3 regions of the Cytobacillus sp. T106 genome follow, and region 3 is predicted to be linked to each of the others. Evidence: riboswitches for the same ligand, from Rfam matches in the RefSeq annotation. Region 3 holds a riboswitch; each other region holds the start of a gene.
The links. A riboswitch is a leader RNA that binds a small molecule or an ion and turns the genes downstream of it on or off. The one in region 3 is predicted to bind thiamine pyrophosphate.

Region 1 (7,398 bases), on a different contig from region 3:
TGTCGCAAAGGCCTGAAGCCCTTGCCAGTTTTGCCGTACGGACTGCTTCCTCTGCTGTCTTTGCACCCGCCGTATTGGGGAGCAGCCTGTAGTTTTCCACATCCAGCTCCTCCAGCAGATTCGGCTGTTCCGGGTCAAAAATATCCATGCGGCGTACTGAAAAAGTCAGCACCTCTGTATGTGATGCTTTGACCGCCATTTTCTGCGTTTCATAATCCGGATACTTCCCTGTTCCGAGCAATAGCCTTGAGTTAAATTCATATGTTCCGATTTTCAGCATTTCATCCGCCTCCTACAAAATGTACGATTTCTATGCGATCACCTTCTGCAAGCTCTGTTTCAGCATGCTGGCTTTTTTCCAAAATAGCGGCGTTCAATTCTACAATCGCCGCCTTTTGATTCAGTTTCAAATGTTCCAGTAAATCCCCTACCGACTTGACGGTGCCAGGCACCAGGATATCACTGCTATTCACATGAAGCTTCAACGAATCCACCCCTCCTGCACTTTTTTCAAACCTCTCTCAATCTCAAATTCTCTGTAAAGCTCCTTATCCTCTGCGGCTGCGGTTCCTTCAATAGAATCAGAAACCATTTTTCCCGTGATTGGGCTGAGCAGGATGCCGTTCCGGTAATGGCCGGCTGCAATGAACAGGCCCTTATAGGCCGGGTGCCAGCCGATATAGGGAAGGCCGTCACCTGTCTGCGGCCGGATTCCTGCCCATGCCTTTTCCCACCGTGCCGATGCGAGCTGGGGCAGCAGCTTATAGGCCCGTTCGGCCAGCATCCTGACTCCGCCAAACGAAACGGAAGGATTGAACTCATTTTCATAGCTTGTTGCACCTATGATCAGGCGGCCATCCTTCTTGGGCACAAGATACCCGCCAGAATCGGAAAAGATCGTCGACCGTATCAAAGGCCCTTCAGGAATGACCGAGAGGCACTCCCCTTTCACAGGAAAAATAGGAAGCTCAAGATCTGCCTTTTTCAGCAGCTCTCCCGTCCAGGCACCTGCGGCAGCAATCACGGTTTCTCCATAAAAACTTCCTTTGCTGGTCATCACACCCTCGACGGATTCTTTATCAAATATGAAGTCTTCGATCTCCGTCCCTTCCAGCACAACTGCACCTCGGGCCATTGCCCCCACCGCAAATGCACGCGCCAGGTTCGGTGCATTCAGCTGGCCGTCATTCGGAATCAGCATGCCGCCTGCGAGCCCCCGGGAGAGATGAGGTTCCCTTTCGCAGATTTCTGCCTGAGCCATCCATCTTACCTGTCCGTCCCATTCTTTATGGAATCTGACCTGCTTCTTAAGGACCTCTGCCTCTACATCATCCCAAGCAATTTTTATCATTCCTTCATTAACAAGGCCGATGCTGATTCCTGTCAGATCCTCAAGCTCCTGGATGATGTCAGGGAACATGGCCCTGCTTTTCAGGGCCAGCTTCAGCATTGATAGATTCTCATCTATTTCTGCCTGGGCACCGAGCATTCCGGCTGCGGCAGAAGAAGCTTCAGAACACAGCTCCCTTTTTTCCAGAATGAGCACCTGCTTGCCAAGCTTCGCCTGCTGATAGGCGATAGAGCACCCTATAATGCCGCCCCCGGCAATGATCACATCATAAACTTTCTTCATATCTGCCTCCTCCCCGGTTCAGTGCAACCCTATATGCGCCGGCTGCCTCCTCCGGACTGACGGCTTTAAAAATTCCCGAGAGTACAGCAGCACCTGAAGCTCCGGCCCTTATCACCTGTTCCATATTGTCAGGAGAAATTCCCCCGAGCGCTATCACCGGAATAGAAAGCCTTCCTGTCATTTCCTCAAGGCTGGAGAGGCCCCTTGGCTCCATACCTGGCTTGGAACTGGTCGGAAAACAGTGGCCATACATGACATAATCTGCGCCATCCTCTTCTGCCTGAACAGCTTCTTCAATTGAGTGGACGGATTTTCCGATGAGCAGGCCAGGGAATGTTATCCGCACTTCCCGTACCGGAAGACTGTGATAGCCGAGCTGGACTCCCTTCACTCCCAATGCGGCCGCTGCATCCACTCTGTTATTAATGATGATCTGCTCCCCCGGGACTCCCTTTTCCAGCAGAATTCTCCCCATCTCGTAGATGTCAGCCGCTGTCAGGTGATGCTCCCTGATATGAATATAGTCCACATTCCGCGAGATGCTTGAAGCTATCCTGATAAATTCCTCCGCCGGCTGTCCTGCAGAAATGGCGTGGAGCTGCAGTTTATCCCTGCTGGGCCAACCTTGTAAACGACGCAAAAAAACCACTCCCCATTGCGCAGGAAAGTGGCTGATTAATGATCTATGGCTAAAAAAATATGTACTTTTTATAACCGTTCGGCACACTTCCCTACGCTAGTATGAACTAGATCAGGTTCAAAGGGTCTCAAATGCTTGATCTCAGCCTCTTGCAGGCTCCCCTAGTGATAATTCTATTATTCAATTGTTCTCTTTTATTTTAGCATACACGATCAGCAGGGAGAACCCGAAATCTGAATCAGACTGTTTTTTCTCCGTCAGGCAGAATCGGCAGTACCGTTGAATATTTGACTTCCCTCAAGGAGAGGCTTGTCTGTATCTTCGTGATCCCGAGCTGATTCAGCTTTCGGATGAACCGTTCCAGCCCTTTCCGGTCTTTGATGGCCACTTTTAAGATATAATCATATTCTCCTGTCAGGCAGTGGCATTCCAGCACCTCAGCCATATCCACCAGCGTGCCCTCCAGTGCTTCCAGCTTTTCCGCCTGATGGATGTTAGTGCTGATGAAAATAAAGCAGAGCAGATCAAAGCCCAGTTTTTCCTGGCTTAAAATTGCCACCTGCTTCTCAATATAGCCTTCATTTTCGAGCCGCTTGACCCTCCCATGAATGGCGGGGGCAGACAGGCTGACCCTCCTGGCAAGCTCAGCGTTGCTTATTTGGCTATCCTTCTGGAGCAGATCAAGGATTTTTAAGTCCACGTCATCCAGCACCTTGTTCACAATCGATTCCATCTTACAGCCTCCTTATGATTATTCCGCCAACTCCGTTTAAGTCTATCCTTAATTTAATTTCATTCACAAAAAACACAATTGCTCTTAATAAAATTTCAAATTTACTCTATTGTACGAAATAATCATTAAAACACAAAGAGAAAATGTTAAAATTAATTCAATAACTATCGAAGGAGCTGCTCCTATGCCAGCTTTATATGTATGCCTGATGCTTCTCACCTCCCTGCTGTGGGGCGGGAATTTTGTTGTAGGCAAGTCGCTTGTGGAGCATGCTTCCCCTGTGGCCTTGACCGCATTTAGATGGATCATTGCTGTGATCTTCCTGTTGCCTATCGTGCTGCGGAAGGAAAAAAAGCTTCTGCCTCCTGCAAAATCGCTTGTCCCGCTGATTCTGATGGGCATCACAGGTGTAGTGCTGTTCAATATCTTTCAATTTTGGGCGCTGGAAGAAACAACGGCCACAAATGTCGGACTGATTTCAACGCTTAACGCTATTTCAATCGCCGTTTTTTCAGCACTCTTTCTAAAAGACAGGATTAACCTGCCGCAGATTCTGACCATGATGTTTTCACTCTTCGGCGTCCTGCTTGTCCTTACCAAAGGCCATCTGGAAATGCTGCTGTCTTTGACGTTTAATAAAGGGGATTTATGGATGATGGCAGCGGTGTGCATTTGGGGAATCTATTCAGTCCTCGGCAAGTGGGCCGGCAAATATACTACTCCGATCATGTCGACCTTTTATTCAGGGGTCTTCGGATTGGCCATCCTGCTTCCATTCAGCTATTCTGATCTCCAAATCAAAAATCCTGATCTGTCCTTTGCAGGATCCATGCTTTATACCGGGCTCATTTCAACCGTTGTATGCATGGTGCTCTGGAATAAAGGGGTCCAGAAAATCGGGGCTGTCACCGCAGGAGTGTTCCTGAATTTCAACCCTGTTTTCACTGCGATCCTGGCTTTTCTGCTGCTCGGAGAAAAGCTTGAAGCAATCCAGTTTCTCGGAGGCATGATCGTCATCCTTGGCTGCTATCTGTTTACCCGCCTTCAGGCACAGCGGCAAAGAAAAAGCCTACGCGGCAAACCGGAAGCTTCCCTTACAGCTATAGACTAGAAAAGGGATGAACAAAAAGGTAAATAGTTACTCCACTGTTAGAAAAGGTAAAATATACACTAAGATGCACTTTGTTCAGCACTATAAATAACAATGCAAGAGCATAGAAAAACGCTTGGATTATGGATATTCCAAGCGTTCTTTTTTACCCGTTAGTCATACATAAAGACTTACATAATAAGTCATTATTTCTTACGTTTTCGTTCTAAGAATATAGGTGCTATATTTAGCAAGATAGAAACAATTGTCAGAAACCAAAATGCCCTTGCCATACCAGGTATTACATCCGATAAAGCCGCCCAATCTTCCGCATTTACCCACCGAGTTAAATAACTGTAATCTGCGCAAATTGTTAATGCTGTAAATGATAATGCCATCGCCATAGCAAGCTTATAATCCTTTCCTGCTGCATACAAAGAAAGATTTATAACAGTTAATACTATTGCAAAAACCCCTAATATTAACCACATACCTATACCCCCATTTATTTTTATTTTTGTCATGTAATAATACAATCTGCATCATCTCAATTTTTTTGCATTACTTTTTATTAGACATCTTATTTCGAAGTAAAGTTCCAACTTTAATAAATTTTTCCATATTGAATTATAAAAAAAACATTTTTTCTTATTCAACAAACCTGCCCCGTTAGCTCAATAAGGACTTCAACAAAAAAGGCGGTTAATCCTTCCTGGATTAACCCACCCTTTCGTTAAACTTATTGTTCTTCAACATTAACAACAACATTCCCAAACAATTTATCATCGAAATAGGCTTCTAATCTCCATAATCCTTGGCTTGGCAGCATCATTGACGATGGAAGATGATGATCTGCTCCAGTATTAGGTACAAGATTATTACTGGCTGGTAATTGGAAGACTGTTATTTCCTCACCTGTTTCTTTGCTGATTCCCATTACTTTAAATGGTTTAGTTAGAACTTTCTCATCTCCCCAAAAATGCCACATATATTTTTGTGCCTGACCTGCAATAAAAGACCCATACTCTCCAAATCCTAGTTTACCGTTATCTCCGATACGAAAAACAAATTCCCCTTTTTGTCCATCGTCTGTAACAACAACTTCTCTAACTAATGTTGCACTTTCTTCCCAGTTATCTTCTTTGATTGTTTGTTTTGTATTTGAGCATCCGATTAGCAACAAACCCAGAAATAAAACGATTAATTTTTTCAAACAGACCTCCTCCAATTAGTTATCTTTATTAATATATTTATGCAAAGTACCCTAAATTCCTTCTTGAGCTAACCTGCCCCGTTGTTATATAAGAAAAGCTGCCTGGTTTGGCAGCTGATCTATAACATAAGCACCTGTTAGTTCAAGAAGAAATTATAACAATGGAAGAATATCAGACAAATCGATAAATTCTAGTTCAGTTTCTGCTTCTGCTTTCGAACGATAAACGGTAATTTTATCATAGGGTTTCATGTTGTCTTGCCATGTTCCTATATTACTCAGAAAATCTTCTACGTTTTCAGAAATTATAAAACACTCTAATTCCCTATTGATATAACAAATTGGTGTGTCACTTTCCGAATCACACTGCTGATAAACAGTTCCGATAAATCCTCCTTTACTATCTTTTGCCATAATATCTACATGTGGAACCGTAAAAAACTCTAAATGCGGAATTTCATCGTCAAAGATAAATTGAATAGCATAATCGTTAGCGTATCTTTGATACTCCTCATTTCTATCATGAACATCCATTGAATAAATGGATGTTCCTGCTGATATAATCTCAGTATCTTCTAAATTAACACCTATGGCTCCAGAGAATGCTGTTCTATCTAGATAAATTTTTCGCATATAGCCCCCCCATTTAATCTTATTTTAAAGTAAAATGCTCATTACTTTTGTGATTGCTTATTAAAAACTAACGCCCCGTTTGTTTAATAAGGAATTCAATAAAAAGGTGCTCCAATCCTTCCTGGATCAAGGCACCCTACAGTTGAATATGCAGAAAAACATTTTATTCCAGTATCATTTCAGAGGAAGAATGCTTTAGGTATTAATATCAGATATATGAAATGGTATTAATTTTTTGTCTCCGTTAACTTTCAAAGTGATATCATCATTTGATACATTTTCATTAATTAAAACAGACTGATCAACTTGAACAGTTCTCTGTGTATCAAAAATGTTAAAAAGGCTAAACGACCAATTTGTTTGTAATGCTAAATTTCCATTATTATTGAATACTAATAAATCCCCCGATACAGGTTTAAAGAACACATTTTTTGATTTCAAATCTAAATTAATTGTTGTATTCCAATCTCTGTCTGGATTTTCTCCGTTGTAACTTAAATCCCGAATTACACTTACGTTACTAATCTCCAAACTCTTTGGACTAGCTTGAAACGATGTAGAGCTTACTACTGTATTAGTTAACAATACTGTAAAAATAACTACTAACCCTATCAACAGTCTTTTTTGCTTGATTCCAAAATTTAATTTCTTCACCATTTTCTCATCCTCTCTTAGTAGGAAATCTAAAGAAACATTAAAACAGTCGCAAATTCCGATAACCATTTCTAAGTCAGGGTAACTTCTCCCAGTTTCCCAACTTGATATAGTTGATCGTGATACTTGCAATTTTTCAGCTAATTGTTCTTGTGTTAAATTATTTTCTGCTCTTAGCTTTTTGATTTTTACCGATAAATCCATAATTTGTCCCCTTTCTAAAGTAAGAATATGTTAGTTTCCTTTAAATGACTAGATAAGCTTTTTCACATCTTAATTTTCTAGTGACAAGAATCTTGTCATTGCTGATATATCAACGTTTCCTTAGCTTTTTAAAAATAAAATTAATGATTTCCAGGAAATTAAATTTAATCTATCTTCATTATGTTCGTTATAATATTTAAAAACAAAATTAAAGAGCACCATCCTTAAATATGAATAGTGCTCTTCTAAAAACCCAATTGTAAGTTCACTTTGATTATTATAAACCTGTTTTAAGAACGAAAATAAGCCTAATTCTATATCATTTTTGCTCAATCTTATTCAATTAACCTCCCCCTAATCCTTTTTGAATTAGTGCTCATTATAGTTTAAGAAGTATTTTGTTTTGAACAATATCCTTAATAACATTTATAATAATTTCAGGCTGTTCTAAGTGTATGTAATGTGGTGAGTCTTCAATCACTTGATGATATTTACCTCCATTAGTAGTAGTAAGAATATCTTCATGAAGTTGTTTCCATATTGGAAATACTTCTTTTATTGGCTGAATACCCGCAGTAAATATGTATATAGGAAAAGA
Region 2 (7,398 bases), on a different contig from region 3:
TCTTGGTGCGAAGCCGGACGACAGCATGGGATATCCTTGGACAGCCCGCTATACAGTGGCAAGCGGGAATCTGCTGGCTGACTTCCGCGCGAACCTTAATGCCGAATCACAAGGACGCCTTCAGGCGGTCCGTCTTTATGAAATGACAGAAGACCGCGGGGTCAGAGACATGCTGTCTTTCCTGATTGCCCGTGACACTATGCACCAAAACCAATGGCTCGCAGCAATCTCAGAGCTTGAAGCACGGGACGGCAAGGTTGTGCCAGGCACATTCAACCGCCAGCAGGAAAAGCAGGAAGTATCTTATTCCTTCATGAACTGCTCAAAAGGGACAGACAGTGCAGAAGGCCGATGGGCAAAAGGGCCGAGCATGGATGGACAGGGGCAGTTCGAATATATTGAAAACCCGGAGCCGATGGGGCAGATACCAATTTTGGCGCCAGGCCCGATTTATATTCATGGAACAATGCCGTCTGGACAGACACCGCCTCCATCCCAATTTTAATTACGCATAAAAGAGAAGATCCGCCCCTAATCACTGGCGGATCTTTTTTCGGCTCAGGTAAGTTCTTAACAAAATTAAAAATGTACCTTCAGCAGCTTTAGCTTGCGATCTATGACAACGTAAAAATAAGCGGCAGGACTTTTTGCAGGCTGGGATGATTTCATTTTCCTCATCAGTACCCTTAATGATTCTACAGCAGCAGGCAATATAGCTTCCTCGTCATTTCCCAACCCGTTTTTTTTAGCAGCAAGGAGTACTTTATTCCACAATTCTGCAGATGCTTCATCATCCTCCATAAGATAACGTGCCATGCAGGCAAAAGCATCAGGGATAGCTTTCATGGACATCCTCCTCATTAAGAGTCTCCATAAAACATATGCACTTCAAGAACGAATGTTCTTGTTTTTGGTCTTGTGCAAGTTATTGTTTGATTATTTTTCAGGATGAGTTATTCTAATTTCATCTGAATGGCCTGAACTTATAGGAAATCTCCTTTTCCTGAAGGGATGGAATCAGAATTTAACGTTAATTAACTGATATGCTTTTTCGTCTTGGGAGGTATTATGGAGAACTGGATTAAAGATGTGATTGAACAATTCGGATATGCAGGAATTTTCCTGCTGATTGCGCTTGAGAACATTTTTCCCCCTATCCCGTCTGAAATTATATTGACATTTGGCGGCTTCATGACGGCACAAACAAATATTACTGTTATTGGAACGATTGCAGCGGCTACCCTTGGCTCGACAGTGGGCGCTGCTTTGCTATACGGGGCGGGCCTTTTACTGAGCCGAAACAGGTTTGAGAGAATGATAGACAGGTGGGGAGGCATACTCCGCCTGAAAAAGGCTGATTTAGATAAAGCTTTTGGATGGTTTGACCGCTACGGTTATTGGACAATTCTGATATGCCGGATGATCCCGCTGGTAAGAAGCCTGATTTCCATTCCTGCCGGGATGGCAAAAATGAACTTTCCGCTGTTTCTGCTATTTACAGTCATCGGCACATTGATCTGGAATACAATCCTTGTAAATATTGGAGCGGCCTTTGGTGATTCATGGGAAACGGCAGTGGGGTATCTGGATATGTATTCTAATGTGGTGTATATGCTGATTGCGGCGGCTGTTATTGGCGCAGCTTTCTTTTTGATCAGGCGCAGGAAGAAATAAACATTGTCTTTACTTTTGACAGTAACAAAGTTATGATGATTCTTAATTGGATATTGTGTGACTGCTAGGGGTGTCCGCACAGGCGGGCTGAGAGGAAAACCGATGTTTTTTAACCCTTTGGACCTGAACTGGATCATGCCAGCGTAGGAAAGTAGAATGAGCAACAGTACTTTTTTTATGTGTGCAAAAGCCTGGTCCTTCTTTCATATGGGGACCGGGCTTTTTTAGTGGGGATCAAAAGAGCAGTAATCGTAAAATTGATTGGAAGCCTATATCAGTTCCTTCTTGATAGATTCCTTTACCAGCAGGAATTAACGGTAAAATGGCCGGCACTTCATTTTAAAAACTCTAAGCCAGGCCGTTAAAGGTCTAAACAGCCTTATATCCAAGATAAGTTAATACATAAAAGCACTGGGGGAGCCGGAGGAGTCCGGCTGAGAGTGGGCCTTTTCCGGCCCTGACCCTTATACCTGATCCGGGTTATGCCGGCGGAGGGAAGTGCTGGATTTTATGCTGCGGCTGGCAAAGAGCCGGCATGTTAACCCCTCCGCCTCCATTCCCTCAGTGCAAATTAGCATGGAGGGATTTTTGTATGGGTAAAACACAAAGATTAACTGCTGCTGCAATGATGGCTGCAGTGGGAACGCTGTCAGGCAGCATGCTGTATATTCCGCTTGGCTTTACAAAAGTATTCCCGGTCCAGCATCTGCTGAATGTGCTGTCAGCCGTATTGCTTGGCCCTTATTACACCGTGGCACAGGCGTTATGTATATCGCTGCTCAGGAATCTAATGGGAACCGGCTCAGTATTTGCTTTTCCAGGGAGCATGGCAGGTGCGCTGCTTGCAGCGCTTCTCTACAGCAGGACAAAAAAGCTGTCGATGGCCTTTACTGGGGAAGTGATTGGCACCGGCATCATCGGTGCGCTCCTTTCATATCCGCTTGCCACCATGATCATGGGGCAGAAGGCCGCACTATTCGGCTTTATTCCGCTCTTTATCTTCAGTTCGACTGCCGGAGCCCTACTGGGAATCATTATTTTGGCCATTCTGAAGAAAAAACGGACACCGATTTTCGAACAGGTCAATTTAAAGGATGAGGAGAATGAAGATGGACGAAAGAAGAACAGAATCCAGCACGGATGAGATATTAATAGGATTGGAAGAAAAGCTTCCGCCGGGAAAAACCGTTTTATATGGGCTCCAGCACGTTTTTGTCTCGAATGTCTGGCTGGATCCCATCTTTGTGGCAGCTATGATCGGACTGCCATTTGCATTATCGGCTAATATGGTGAACAGCATCTTCATTGCAGCCGGTATTGTCACCTTTATACAGGCGACAAAGCTGGTCCGCCTGCCGATCATTCAGGGACCGTCAGCTGCATTTGATGCAATTATGATTTCAGCCGGCAAGGCGAATGGGCTTGCTGCAGCAACCGGGGGCATCCTGGTGAGTGCCGCCATTGTGTTCCTTTTATCAATAACCGGGGTGCTTGGGCGCTTGAGGGCCCTGTTCACACCAGTCATCTCCGGGACCGTCATTTTCTTAGTCGGGATCTCGCTTGCCGGGTTCACTTTGCATGAATTTCTGGGAGGCTCTCCGGGTGATGAAGGGTTTGCCAGTCCATCAACCCTGCTGCTGTCGATAACAACAGCTTTGATTGTCCTTGGCCTTTCTTTGTTCGGAAAAGGCCTTTGGAAGTCTTTTTCGTTTTTGATTGCTTTGATTGCAGGCGATGCACTTGCTTTTTCGCTGGGAAAAGCTGATTTTGCCATGATCAAGGAAAGTGCATGGTTTGGCCTTCCACAGTTGCTTCCGTATGGACTTACATTTGAATGGGCAGCCTTCCTGACCTTTTTCATTGCGTATCTTGTGGCTGTAATAGAGGCAATGGGCGTTTATCAGGCGTCCTCTGCGATGCTGAAAACGGAGCTGACAGCCAAAAGGATCCGCGGCGGTTTTGCGGGAGAGTCGGCGGGCTCTTTTGTGTCAGCGTTGATCGGCGGATTTCCGACGACAGCTTATGCGCAGAATGTCGGCCTGCTGCGTTTGACCGGGGTTGGCTCAAGATACCCGGTCATGGCTGCTGCTGTCATCTTCCTGGTGCTCGGGCTTGTGCCTAAAGCGGGCGAACTCCTGGCTCTGACGCCGGCCCCGGTTGTCGGCGGAATCTTCCTGCCGGCTGCCGCAACGCTGGTGTTCACAGGGATCTCGATTCTGGCAAAGGCGGAAGCTACTCAAATCAACTATATGATTGTCGGGCTTTCCATGCTGCTGGCCATATCACTGCCTTCATATGCTGTGAATGCGTCAGGAATTGCAGGGACATTCCTGACGAACAGCATCTTAATCGGAGCATTCACTAGCATCTTTCTTCAGCTGTCTTTAGTCAATCTCCCAAATCTGTTTAAGAAAGGAGCGGCAAGTGATGAAAAAAGAATCGATCAGTTTGATAGCGGAAATTAAAGATTTTATCGAAGCAGGGAAAGATTCTGATGAGAGGTTTGGCAGACTGGCGCTTAAACTTTTCAGCTATCAGTATGAGAATAACTTATTTTATAAAAACTTTTGCCAGGCTAAAAGGAAGACTCCCTTTACAGTGCACACATGGGAAGAAATTCCCCCTATGCCGGTTCATGGTTTTAAAGATCTGACACTAACCTGCGAACCGGCTGAAGAGGCGGAGGCAGTCTTTATGACCAGTGGGACGACCAATCCTGATGCTAAGGGTAAGAACTTTCATCCGGATTTATCCTTGTGGGATCTCTCCATGAAAGGCCCTTTCAAAAACTTTGTACTGCCTGACCGGGAAAAGATGGCCATTTTTGTACTGTCACCATCAGATGAGTATAACAAAAACTCTTCCCTTTCCCGCTACCTTACCAATGCTGTCTTTTATTACGGCAATGAGTACAGCCGCTTCTTTCACAATGGAGAAGGCCTTGACTTTCAGAGAGCAGCAGAGTCGCTCGGCATGATGTCAGAAAGGGGAGAACCTGTACTGATCATGGGGGCAACATATGCTTATGTTCATTTTTTTGATTTTTTGAAAGAAAATAATCAGTCATTTTTAATGCATGAGGGCAGCAGGATTTTTGATACCGGCGGGTTCAAAGGCCAGGCAAAGGAAATAAGCCCGGAAGAAATGGCTGAACATTATGTACGTTTCTTTGGAATAGAAAAGGATCTGCAGATAAACATGTACGGCATGACGGAGCTCAGCTCTCAGATCTATGACCAGAATATTCATTCAAGGTTTGCGGGAAAACAGGCAATAACCGATAAGAGCGGGCCGGTCTGGCTGAAGACGAGAGTGCTGGACCCAGCCACTTTTGAACCGGTAAAAGAAGGAGAGACGGGAGTGCTTGCCCACTATGACCTGGCGAACTGGAATTCCTGCCTGGCCGTCCTGACGGAAGATCTTGGTATGAAAACGGAGCATGGATTCAGGCTGCTCGGGAGAGTAAAGGGTTCTGAGGCAAGAGGCTGCTCCATTGCAGCCGACCAGCTTCTCTCAAAGGGCGGCCGGTAAGATGGCGGAAACAGTCGATATCTTCCATTTGCCGTCATCAATCAAGCCAGCTGTTGTAAAAGAGAAGATTTATAACGCGGAAGGAGAAACTTTCTCGCTTAGATATCCCGAACTCAGCGGCGAAGAAATGAAACATACAATTGAAGCTGTACTGGAAAAACGCAGCCAATACCTCAAAGATTTGCCGGTTTCAAGCATAGTCAGCACAATTGATGCAGCGGTCCAGCTATGGCTGAATCCTGATTTTCATCTGAGAAAGTTAGCCGAAAAGCTTCTTCCTGCCGTCACCGGCTATGACAGTGAAATGATCCGGCTGGAGCTGAAAAGGTATATGAGGACATTCCGAAAAAAAGAGCTCTTTCGCTTCCTGGAAGAAGAATTTGATTCTCCGGGAATGCTGGATGAATTCCGGCCAAGAAAGTCCGGCGGGCTCAGCCGGGCTTATGGGCCAGATCTGATTTTCCATGTGTTTTCAGGCAATGTTCCTGGTGTCCAGCTATGGAGCCTGATCATGGGGTTTCTCATGAAATCTGCACACCTTGGAAAAACTTCTTTTTCTGAGCCCGTCCTGCCGGTTTTATTTCTGAAATCCCTGGCAGAAATAGATGAAAATCTTGCAGAGGCCGCAGCGGTTCTTCCATGGCATGGCGGGAATTCCGAAATGGAAGCGCCGGCTCTTGAATCAGCCCAAGCTGTTATTGTATATGGATCAGACAAAACAGTGAATAGCATTAAAAAGAGGCTTCCTGAAGGGAAGCGCCTTCTGGCATACGGGCATAAAATCAGTATCAGCATGATCGGAAAAGAAGCTTTGACTCCTGATCTGTATGCGAGGACAGCCCGCAGGCTTGCGGAAGACATTTGCATCTATGACCAGCAGGGCTGTCTCTCTCCGCAATCCGTTTACATAGAAGAAGGAGGGACGGTTGAGCCCCGGCGTTTCGCCCAGCTGCTCGGCTCAGAGCTTGCCCGGTACGAAAAAAAGCGGCGCCGGTCCGTCCTGTCAGAAGAAGAGCACCTGTCAATCCAAAGAACAAGGGGAAAATATGAACTGGAAAAACTGAAAGGCAGCAGAACCGCAGTTTATAAAGATGGAATGAATACAGGCTGGACAGTGGTTTTTCAGGAAGGAAGCGGTTTTGAAGCATCTCCCTTAAATAGATTTGTTCATATTTTTTCTGTCCAGGAACTTGAAGGATGCATAGGCAATCTTCAGCCCTATAAAAAGTATATGCAGTCATGCGGGCTGGCGGTCCTGCCTGATAGACTAATGGATATAAGCGCCAAACTCGGTGAGGCCGGAATCAGCAGAATCTGCCCGGTCGGGGAGATGAACAGGGCAAAGCCGGGCTGGCATCATGACGGAAGCTTCAATCTGCTGTCGCTTGCAAGAGTCATAGATATTGAAAGAAATGCAGAAGAAGATATGGAACGCTATGATCCGGATGTTGAATAGGAGGGGAAATCATGCTTGTAAAAAACAAAGTGGTCCTTGTTACCGGTGCGAGCAGGGGAATCGGCAGAGCAATTAGCAGGAAGATGGGTTCGGAGGGAGCTTTAGTCATCCTTAACTATCTTTCCAGCAGGGAGGCCGCCGAGTCGGCCGCAAAGGAAATAAGGGAGTCGGGCGGCCACGCTGCTGCCATGCAGGCAGATGTGACTGATGAAGAGGAGGTCAAAAGGATGATGAACGATATTATCGAGAGTTATGGGGGCATCGATGCGGTCATTAATAATGCCTTAAGCCATTATTCTTTTAATCCCAAGGAACGCAAGGCAGCCTGGGAGCTTGAGTGGGACGACTATAACCGTCAGTGGGAAGGAAGTGTCCGCGGCGCTTATAATGTATGCAGGGCAGCCATTCCCTATATGAAAGAGCAGATGAGCGGTAATATTGTAAATATTGTGAGCAACCTTGTAAGTTTTCCAGTGATTCCCTATCACGACTATACAACCGCCAAGTCAGGCTTGCTCGGGTTTACCAGGAATCTCGCGAAGGAGCTTGGCTGTTTTGGAATCACCGTCAATGCAGTTGCCCCAGGGCTGACCTATCCGACCGATTCGAGCGCCGGGACAAAGGAGGATGTAAGGAACAGTATTATTGAACTCACTCCGATGCAGCGCCTTGCAGCACCGGAGGATATTGCAGATGCTGCCCTTTATTTCGCATCCCCGCTCTCAAGCTTTGTGACA
Region 3 (7,398 bases):
TCAGCGAAACCCCGCGCCGGGCCAGAGAGTAGATTTCAACCGATAAAGTGGTGAAGCCATTCCCTGTTACAAAGAAAGTAACTGCAAAATCATCAAGTGAATAGGTTAGGGCCATAAAAAAGCCCGCAAAAATGCCTGGTGTGATATATGGCAGAACGACCTTGGACAGAACATCAAAGCGGCTTGCCCCTAGATCCCTCGCAGCGTCCACAAGTGTAGGGCTCATTTCCTGGATTTTAGGCAGCACCATTATAACTACAATCGGAACGCAGAAAGCAATGTGAGAGAGCAGGACCGATGTAAATCCGAGCTTGATTCCGATCATCGTAAACAAAATCAGGAAGGAAGCACCGATGATAACATCGGGGCTGACGATCAGAATATTGTTCAAAGATAAGAGTGTGCTCTTGACCTGCCGCTTTCTTACATAAAAAATGGCAAGTGCACCGGCCACTCCGATGATCGTTGATATGGCAGCCGACAACAGGGCAATGATGATGGTGTTCAGCACAATTATCAATAGCCTTGCATCAGCAAAAAGCTCTTTATACCAGTCCAGCGTGAACCCTTCGAAATGTGACATTGTCCCGCCGCTGTTAAAAGAATAAAACATTAGATAAAATATTGGCGCATAAAGAACAAAAAATACAAGGATCAGATAAAGTGATGACCATTTAGATAATTTCCCCATGCTATGCCCCCCTCCTGCGATTTCCGGTCAGCAGCATGATGATCACCATCGTAAGGATCAGGAATACGGCAATGGTGGAGCCCATCCCCCAATCCTGAGTGACAAGGAAATGCTGTTCTATGGCCGTGCCCAGGGTGATGACCCTGTTCCCTGCAATCAGGCGGGTAAGCATGAAGAGGGAAAGTGCAGGGATGAATACAACCTGGCAGCCGGATTTGACGCCATCCAGCGTCAGCGGGAAAATAACCCGTGTAAAAGTAGTCCAGGGTGATGCCCCCAAATCATTGGATGCATCGATGAGCGATGAATTCAATTCGTTAAGCGAATTGAAAATCGGCAAAATCATAAAAGGCAGGAAGATGTATACCGATACAAAAACAAAACTGAAATCGGTAAACAGAATCTGCCTTGAACCTATTCCAATCACCTCAAGGAAGCTGTTGGCTGCCCCGTAAGTTCCAAAAATGCCGAGAAAAGCATAAGCCTTGAGCAGCAGATTGATCCAGGAAGGAATGATGATCATCAGAAGCCAGAGCTGCTTATGCCTGGTCTTCGTAAGCAGGTAGGCAGTCGGATAGGCAATCAGTAAAGAAAAGGCAGTGATCAGGAACGCATACCAGAAAGAGCTCAAAGTCATTTTCAGGTAAACGGGCGTGAAAAATTTCTGGTAGTTCCCGAATGTGAACTGCCCTTCTATATCAAAAAATGAATAATACAGCACCAAAAACAAAGGGGTCACGACAAATAAAACGATCCACAGCAAATATGGGATCAGATACAGGTTGCGTGTCTGATTAGTTCTCATGGCTTTCCTCTTGATAAGCCTCCAGCCTGCGGTCAAATTCTTCCTCAGATTCTCCCGGCCTCATGACATGGATGGCTTCCGGATCAAAATGAAGGCCTATTTCATCCCCTACTTTTGCCTTTCGTGTAGAATGGACAAGCCATTCATTCCCATCTTTATCAAAGCAGGAAATTTCATAATGAACTCCCCTGAATAGCTGTGAATCTACACGTACCTGAAGTTTGCCCTGCTCGCTCGGAGTAATTTCCATATCCTCCGGCCTGATGACCACTTCAACCCTTTCATTCAAATCGAAGCCGGCGTCTACACATTCAAATTTCCTGCCTGCAAATTCAACCTGATAATCGGTTAGCATGGTCCCTTCGACGATGTTGGACTCACCGATGAAGTCGGCCACAAACCGGTTGACAGGCTCATCATAAATATCAGTTGGCGTTCCGCTCTGCTCAATCCGGCCTTTGTTCAGCACAAAGATTTCATCAGAAAGAGCAAGCGCCTCTTCCTGGTCATGGGTGACAAATATAAACGTAATGCCAAGCCTTCTCTGAAGCTCCCGCAGCTCGTACTGCATTTCTGTACGCAGCTTCAGGTCCAGTGCAGAAAGGGGCTCATCCAGCAGGATGACTTCCGGTTTATTGACAATCGCCCTCGCAATCGCGACACGCTGCCTCTGCCCTCCTGACATCTCTTTGATTTCCCTCTGTTCATATCCTTCCAGGTTGACAAACTTGAGCGCCTCTTTCACCTGCTCATTGATTTCCTGGTTTTTCATTTTTTTGATGCGCAATCCGAATGCCACGTTTTCAAATACATTCAAATGCGGGAAAAGTGCATAGTCCTGGAACACGGTATTGACCTGCCTCCTGTTGGCAGGCACTTTATTGATTTTTTGTCCATTGAAGAAAATGGATCCTTCTGTCGGTTCGATAAAACCCGCAATCAGGCGCAGGATCGTCGTTTTTCCGCAGCCTGAAGGACCAAGGAGCGTGTAGAACTTTCCCCTTTCTATATCAAAGCTGACGGCGTCCAGAACCGGACTGTCATTGTCATATTGTTTTGTAACATCTTCAAAGCGGATAATAAACTTATCTGTCATTTCAATCTCCTTTACTATATTAATAGTCGATGTACCTCTAGAAGTTAAGCCTTGTAGGCCAGTTTATCACTTTAGTATAATAGCGTAACTTATTATATACCAAAATTTGTCGAATGAAAGCATTTTTCAGCAATTCTCTTCAATTTCCCTTTTTTAAAAACAAAAGCAGTCGCTTCTGGCCGATTCGCCAGAAGGGACTGCTTTGTGCACATGGTTATCAGTTCGCCAATTTATGCTCTTCCGCAGCGGAATATACCTGTTTCCTCTGTACCAGGCGCGGCGCTGCAGAAAGGAGGAGCCACAATACGGCTGTACATAAGACAGCTGACCCGAGCATCGTTATCCCATTAATCATGAGAGAATATACAAAAGGAGACATCCCTTCAGGTGCATAGCTTCCAAAGAAAATCATACCTGCAAGAAAGTGCCAGAAATATCTGCCCGCACTGCCAAGGAAAATGGCTGCAGCTGCCCATCCCAGAGCCTTACCCTTCCTGCCTTCAGCAAGGCTTTTTTGGAGGGCAAGAGCTAAGAAGCCGGCACAGCCAATAAAGGCGAAAGCAACGAAGTATTCAATGAAAGTCTGCAGGGGCGTCACTATCCAGGCGTCGCCCATGACAATCTGGAGAATCCCCCATAAGAATCCGGAAATGAAGCCCGCTTTCCAGCCCCATCGCAATGAAAGTATGAAGATGGGCACCATTGCAATGGAAATGGATATTGCAGGCGTTAGTTTAATAGAAGGAAGCAGATCAAGAATAACAGCGAATGCTGCAAAAAAAGATGCTTCAATCAAGGCAACCAGCCCTAATTTTTTCATAAAAAATTCTCCCCTTTTGTCCGAATTAACGCAAACCTCAAGGGAGAACTGATCAGGAAGCGGGCATACCTTCACCCATCCATCCACATCCCTGCGCTAGAATTATCTAACAGGTTCAAAGGGTCAGAACAAAAGTTCACTCTCAGCATTAAGCTCCCCTTGTGGTTACGTTATGTAATTAATACTATAATGCATTATATCTCATTCCATCAGGCAGGAAAAGAGCATATTCTGAAAAATCGTTTTGTCATGCCGGTCCTCCTTTCTCTTTTTCGAGCTTTTCATAAAGTTCAAGACTTTTGCTGCTGAGATACTCCAGCAGCTTAGGGTGCTGTCTGAAATAGTCGACAAATTCCCTTTGTTCTCTCTCCTGGAACTTAAGCACCTGTTCATAATGCTTGCTGCAATAATAAATCGTCCGGTCCCTGTTCCACTCCTTGAGGGGGATCAGGTCCCCCGCTGCCTGGCAATAAAGGCATTTTTTCATATGATCCTTCCTCTAAGTACAGATTAAGCTCCAGGCAGGAAAAGTTGTTTCCCGTCCATACTTTAGTATATTACAGAACGTATGTTCTATTCAATTCATCAGTTTTACTGGTTTTTATATGATCTAATCGGGTATTCAATTAATATATGAAGTATTCTGGTAACTGTTTAAATTTTCAAATAATCAGATTTTACATGCATACAGGAAGGAGGCTTTAAGATGAAGAATATCCTTGATATAAAAGGCAGGCTGAATCCATATTGGTTCAATAAAGTTATTTTCAAGGTTTATATCGCTGACGCAGTGGATGAAAAAACAGTGGAATTGGAAGGTCAGAAGCTTGTTGTGGTCAATGAAACTGAAAAATTGAAGCCCGGCGAGAAGCTTAAAGTCGAGTTTCTGAACATGTGGTTTGTTTATAGCCGGATACCACGCGCAGATCAGCCAGCCAAGCAGCCGCTTTAACTCAAAAGCCGCTTTTTTCTTCTCCTTCCTTCTTTTATTTTTATATTTCACTAGTGATGTTCTTCACTTTCTTTTATAATATGAAAATAAAAGAAAAAAGGAGATTTAACCTTGGATAAAGAAATCATTAAGTTTATCAGAAAGAATTATAATCTTTCACAGCGTGAATTCGCCAAAATGATTAATTGCAGCTTTTCACTGGTTGCTTTGATTGAAATCGGGAAACGCAATGTTTCAGACAATATAGAAAAAAAGATTAAAAATGCGTTCGGACTTGAAGCGCAGGATATTGAATCCATTACCAGCATCATTAAGGAAATCGGCCGCGGTATGCCTCCTTTCAGCTAAAAAGCCTGGATGGGAGGAAATACCTCTGCTTAGCCCTCCCCGCTTTGGCCGTTTTCCAGCTGGATTACTTGATACAGCGCAACAGATTTCCCTCTTTTAATAATATTCTACTAGTATTCAGATCCCCTTCAGATTTGATTTTCTCACCTTTCAGTTTTAATCTTGATTCTGAACCTGTCCCTTGCCAAGGAACATCCCTGATGCAGTCCTGACAGGAGAAATAAGGTGAAAATAGTTTGCCTCCCCAGGGGAAGAGATTAGGATTGGCTTCATTGTCCCATAAAGCCTTATTTTAATATATTCTGACTCTGTTCCTATCAGCGCATCCGCCAGATAACTCCCATTTATTACTGCTGAAGCTTCTGTTTCTCCTCTGATGCTCTGCAATTCCTGCACCTCCTCGATCATGCCCATTTCAGACACTGGGGAAGATATAGTGATGGAGTTTTCATCCTTGGCTTGGATGGAAACAAGAGAGCTTCTTTTTTCTCCAGCAAATATCATTGTCCGCTTGACACCTTGAAGAAGGTGCTTCCTATTGATGACTAACTCTGTTTTGCACCCTTCCGGCTTCAGTTTCTCAGAAGAGGGAAATCTGCCGGTCAAAAGCGAAGAGCAGAAACGGAATGTTGATGTGGCGAATACGGCCTGTGAATCAGATATATAAATGGCTGCTTCTCCACTTGGTGACTTGCCTATCAATTTGAGCAATTCTGCTGCATTTCTTGCCGGGAGAGTAAATGACTGGCTGAACCCAGCAGAGCCGTCAGCTTTCCACATGGCAAGCCGGCTTGAATCTGTCGCCGTGAATGTCAGCCCGTTTTCATCAAATGCCAGATTGATGCCTTCCAGGATTGGCCTTGAGCTTGTTTTGGCCGCAGATGCAGCTGTATTCCTCAATCCTGCTGCAAGATCAGATGCTTTCAAAGTATATATATAAGGAAACTCTGCATCTGCTCTATCAGCAGACTGGTCTAACGGGAAACCCGCAATCGCTGCGGAAATCTGCTTGTCCATTGAATTAATCAGGATTTTATGTGAAGTGGAAGCTTTGATGCTTAAACGGCCAGGTATTTTCCTGATGACTTCAGAAAGCATTCTTCCATCAGCTGCCAGCTTTCCATATTCCAATATATCCAGGCCAGAATCCCTGCAGTTTATTAATGGGTGCTCAAAGATCACAGAGCGGTCCCCGTTTCCGGAAGAGACAGAAAGGCCTCCGCTGTGTGCTTCTATCATAACGAGTTTGCCAGCGGCACTATGGCTTCCCCCTGCGATTCTTGCCGCCTCACTGATGCTTTCAAAAATACTCTCACCATTTACTTTAAATTCCATCAGGTCCACCTCCTTTGATATGAGAATAGCTCTCTTTCACTGCTAAATCCGCCTGCCTCTTTTAGACATTTCTTTTTTCCGCAATAAATCTTCTGCAGCCGTAAGGCTCCGCGTCAGCCATTCAGGTGCATCCGGCTGTTCAAGGATTTCTCTGATGCTCATCCACATCACTTCCTCGTTTTCATCAGGACAAACTGGACTGGCTTCACCGCTTTTGTATTCACACAGAAAAACAATGTCAATCACATGATATCCGTCATCCGTAATGAAAGAACTGCTGCATACATACTCCATTCCATCTTTAATCAGTACACCTGTTTCCTCCAGGATTTCTCTTTTTACTGTTCTTTCCAAAACATCTGTGGAATGACCTTCCTTCTCCGCCTTGCCTCCGATCAGAGCCAGCATTCCCCCGGCATGGCTTTCCTGGCTGCTTCTTTTTCCGATCAGCCATTTACCTCCTCTGTGGACTGCTCCTTCAACATTTACTATGAACGTCACTTTCACACCTCTGCTTTATGTTAAATTTTCTTTCAACACCGAAGCTGCTATATAGTTCTTCAACCGTCCGAATCAAATAAGTCGGCGATGCATCAGCAGATTGAAAGAATTCATCCTCGGTACCATATCCGTAAAGGACAGCAGCTGAATCAATGCCTGAGTGATTTGCGCCGATCACATCATATTTCCGGTCACCAATCATTAAAATATTTTTCTTTTCATATTCCCTGAAATGCAGAAGCACGGATGATATGATATCCTTTTTATCCGAATAGCTGCCATCAAGCGAAGCACCTTCTATGTAATCAAAAATATGTGAGATTTGAAAATGAGATAAAATTCTTTCAGCAAACGCTATAGGCTTTGAGGTGGCGACGCACAGTTTGCAGTCTTTTTCTTTTAATGATAAAAGCAATTCTGATATTCCGGGATATAATTCGTTTTCATATAATCCTTTTTCTGTGTATCTCTCCCTGTAAAACTGCACCGCTTCGTCTGCTTCCTCTCTGCTGAAAAGGCAATGTTCCTGAAAGGAATGGTGAAGAGGCGGGCCGATGAAAAGTTTGAGAATCTCCACGGGCGGAACAGGCCGCCCCATCTTTTCTAAAGCATACCTGATCGAGCGTGCTATTCCCGGATATGGATCTGAAAGGGTCCCATCAAGGTCAAAAATAATAAGCGAATATGGTTTCATGTATTCCTCCTTTCCCTCACTTAATATTACCATAATTATCAAAACATTCAGGGAGTTATATAAGGGAAAAAAATAGACAGCTTATTAATGGAAGCTGCCTACCTTTTAAATACAATATATTTCTGTCCCAAATAATTCAACACTGTATATAATACA

Region 1: another riboswitch for thiamine pyrophosphate. It lies ahead of ABU165_RS24245 (thiamine phosphate synthase); the one in region 3 lies ahead of thiT (energy-coupled thiamine transporter ThiT).
Region 2: another riboswitch for thiamine pyrophosphate. It lies ahead of thiW (energy coupling factor transporter S component ThiW); the one in region 3 lies ahead of thiT (energy-coupled thiamine transporter ThiT).

The regions. Positions count from the first base shown of each region.
Region 1 covers NZ_JBEUMK010000025.1:35,877-43,274, reverse strand. The annotation lists gene ABU165_RS24260 (thiazole synthase) at 1-280, opposite strand, end outside; gene thiS (sulfur carrier protein ThiS) at 282-485, opposite strand; gene thiO (glycine oxidase ThiO) at 482-1,633, opposite strand; gene ABU165_RS24245 (thiamine phosphate synthase) at 1,617-2,282, opposite strand; TPP riboswitch at 2,345-2,446, opposite strand; gene ABU165_RS24240 (Lrp/AsnC family transcriptional regulator) at 2,512-3,006, opposite strand; gene ABU165_RS24235 (DMT family transporter) at 3,191-4,117, shown strand; gene ABU165_RS24230 (hypothetical protein) at 4,303-4,587, opposite strand; gene ABU165_RS24225 (hypothetical protein) at 4,836-5,309, opposite strand; gene ABU165_RS24220 (hypothetical protein) at 5,463-5,942, opposite strand; gene ABU165_RS24215 (helix-turn-helix transcriptional regulator) at 6,138-6,800, opposite strand; gene ABU165_RS24210 (alpha/beta fold hydrolase) at 7,180-7,398, opposite strand, start outside.
Region 2 covers NZ_JBEUMK010000006.1:193,296-200,693, forward strand. The annotation lists gene ABU165_RS13600 (manganese catalase) at 1-505, shown strand, start outside; gene ABU165_RS13605 (hypothetical protein) at 580-846, opposite strand; gene ABU165_RS13610 (DedA family protein) at 1,069-1,674, shown strand; TPP riboswitch at 1,731-1,841, shown strand; TPP riboswitch at 2,078-2,188, shown strand; gene thiW (energy coupling factor transporter S component ThiW) at 2,267-2,818, shown strand; gene ABU165_RS13620 (solute carrier family 23 protein) at 2,784-4,139, shown strand; gene ABU165_RS13625 (LuxE/PaaK family acyltransferase) at 4,102-5,205, shown strand; gene ABU165_RS13630 (acyl-CoA reductase) at 5,168-6,661, shown strand; gene ABU165_RS13635 (3-oxoacyl-ACP reductase) at 6,673-7,398, shown strand, end outside.
Region 3 covers NZ_JBEUMK010000007.1:66,065-73,462, reverse strand. The annotation lists gene ABU165_RS14165 (ABC transporter permease) at 1-691, opposite strand, end outside; gene ABU165_RS14160 (ABC transporter permease) at 693-1,496, opposite strand; gene ABU165_RS14155 (ABC transporter ATP-binding protein) at 1,486-2,592, opposite strand; gene thiT (energy-coupled thiamine transporter ThiT) at 2,810-3,412, opposite strand; TPP riboswitch at 3,484-3,582, opposite strand; gene ABU165_RS14145 (hypothetical protein) at 3,660-3,899, opposite strand; gene ABU165_RS14140 (hypothetical protein) at 4,119-4,364, shown strand; gene ABU165_RS14135 (helix-turn-helix transcriptional regulator) at 4,476-4,712, shown strand; gene dnaN (DNA polymerase III subunit beta) at 4,869-6,047, opposite strand; gene ABU165_RS14125 (NUDIX hydrolase) at 6,090-6,548, opposite strand; gene ABU165_RS14120 (HAD hydrolase-like protein) at 6,526-7,242, opposite strand; gene ABU165_RS14115 (GtrA family protein) at 7,341-7,398, opposite strand, start outside.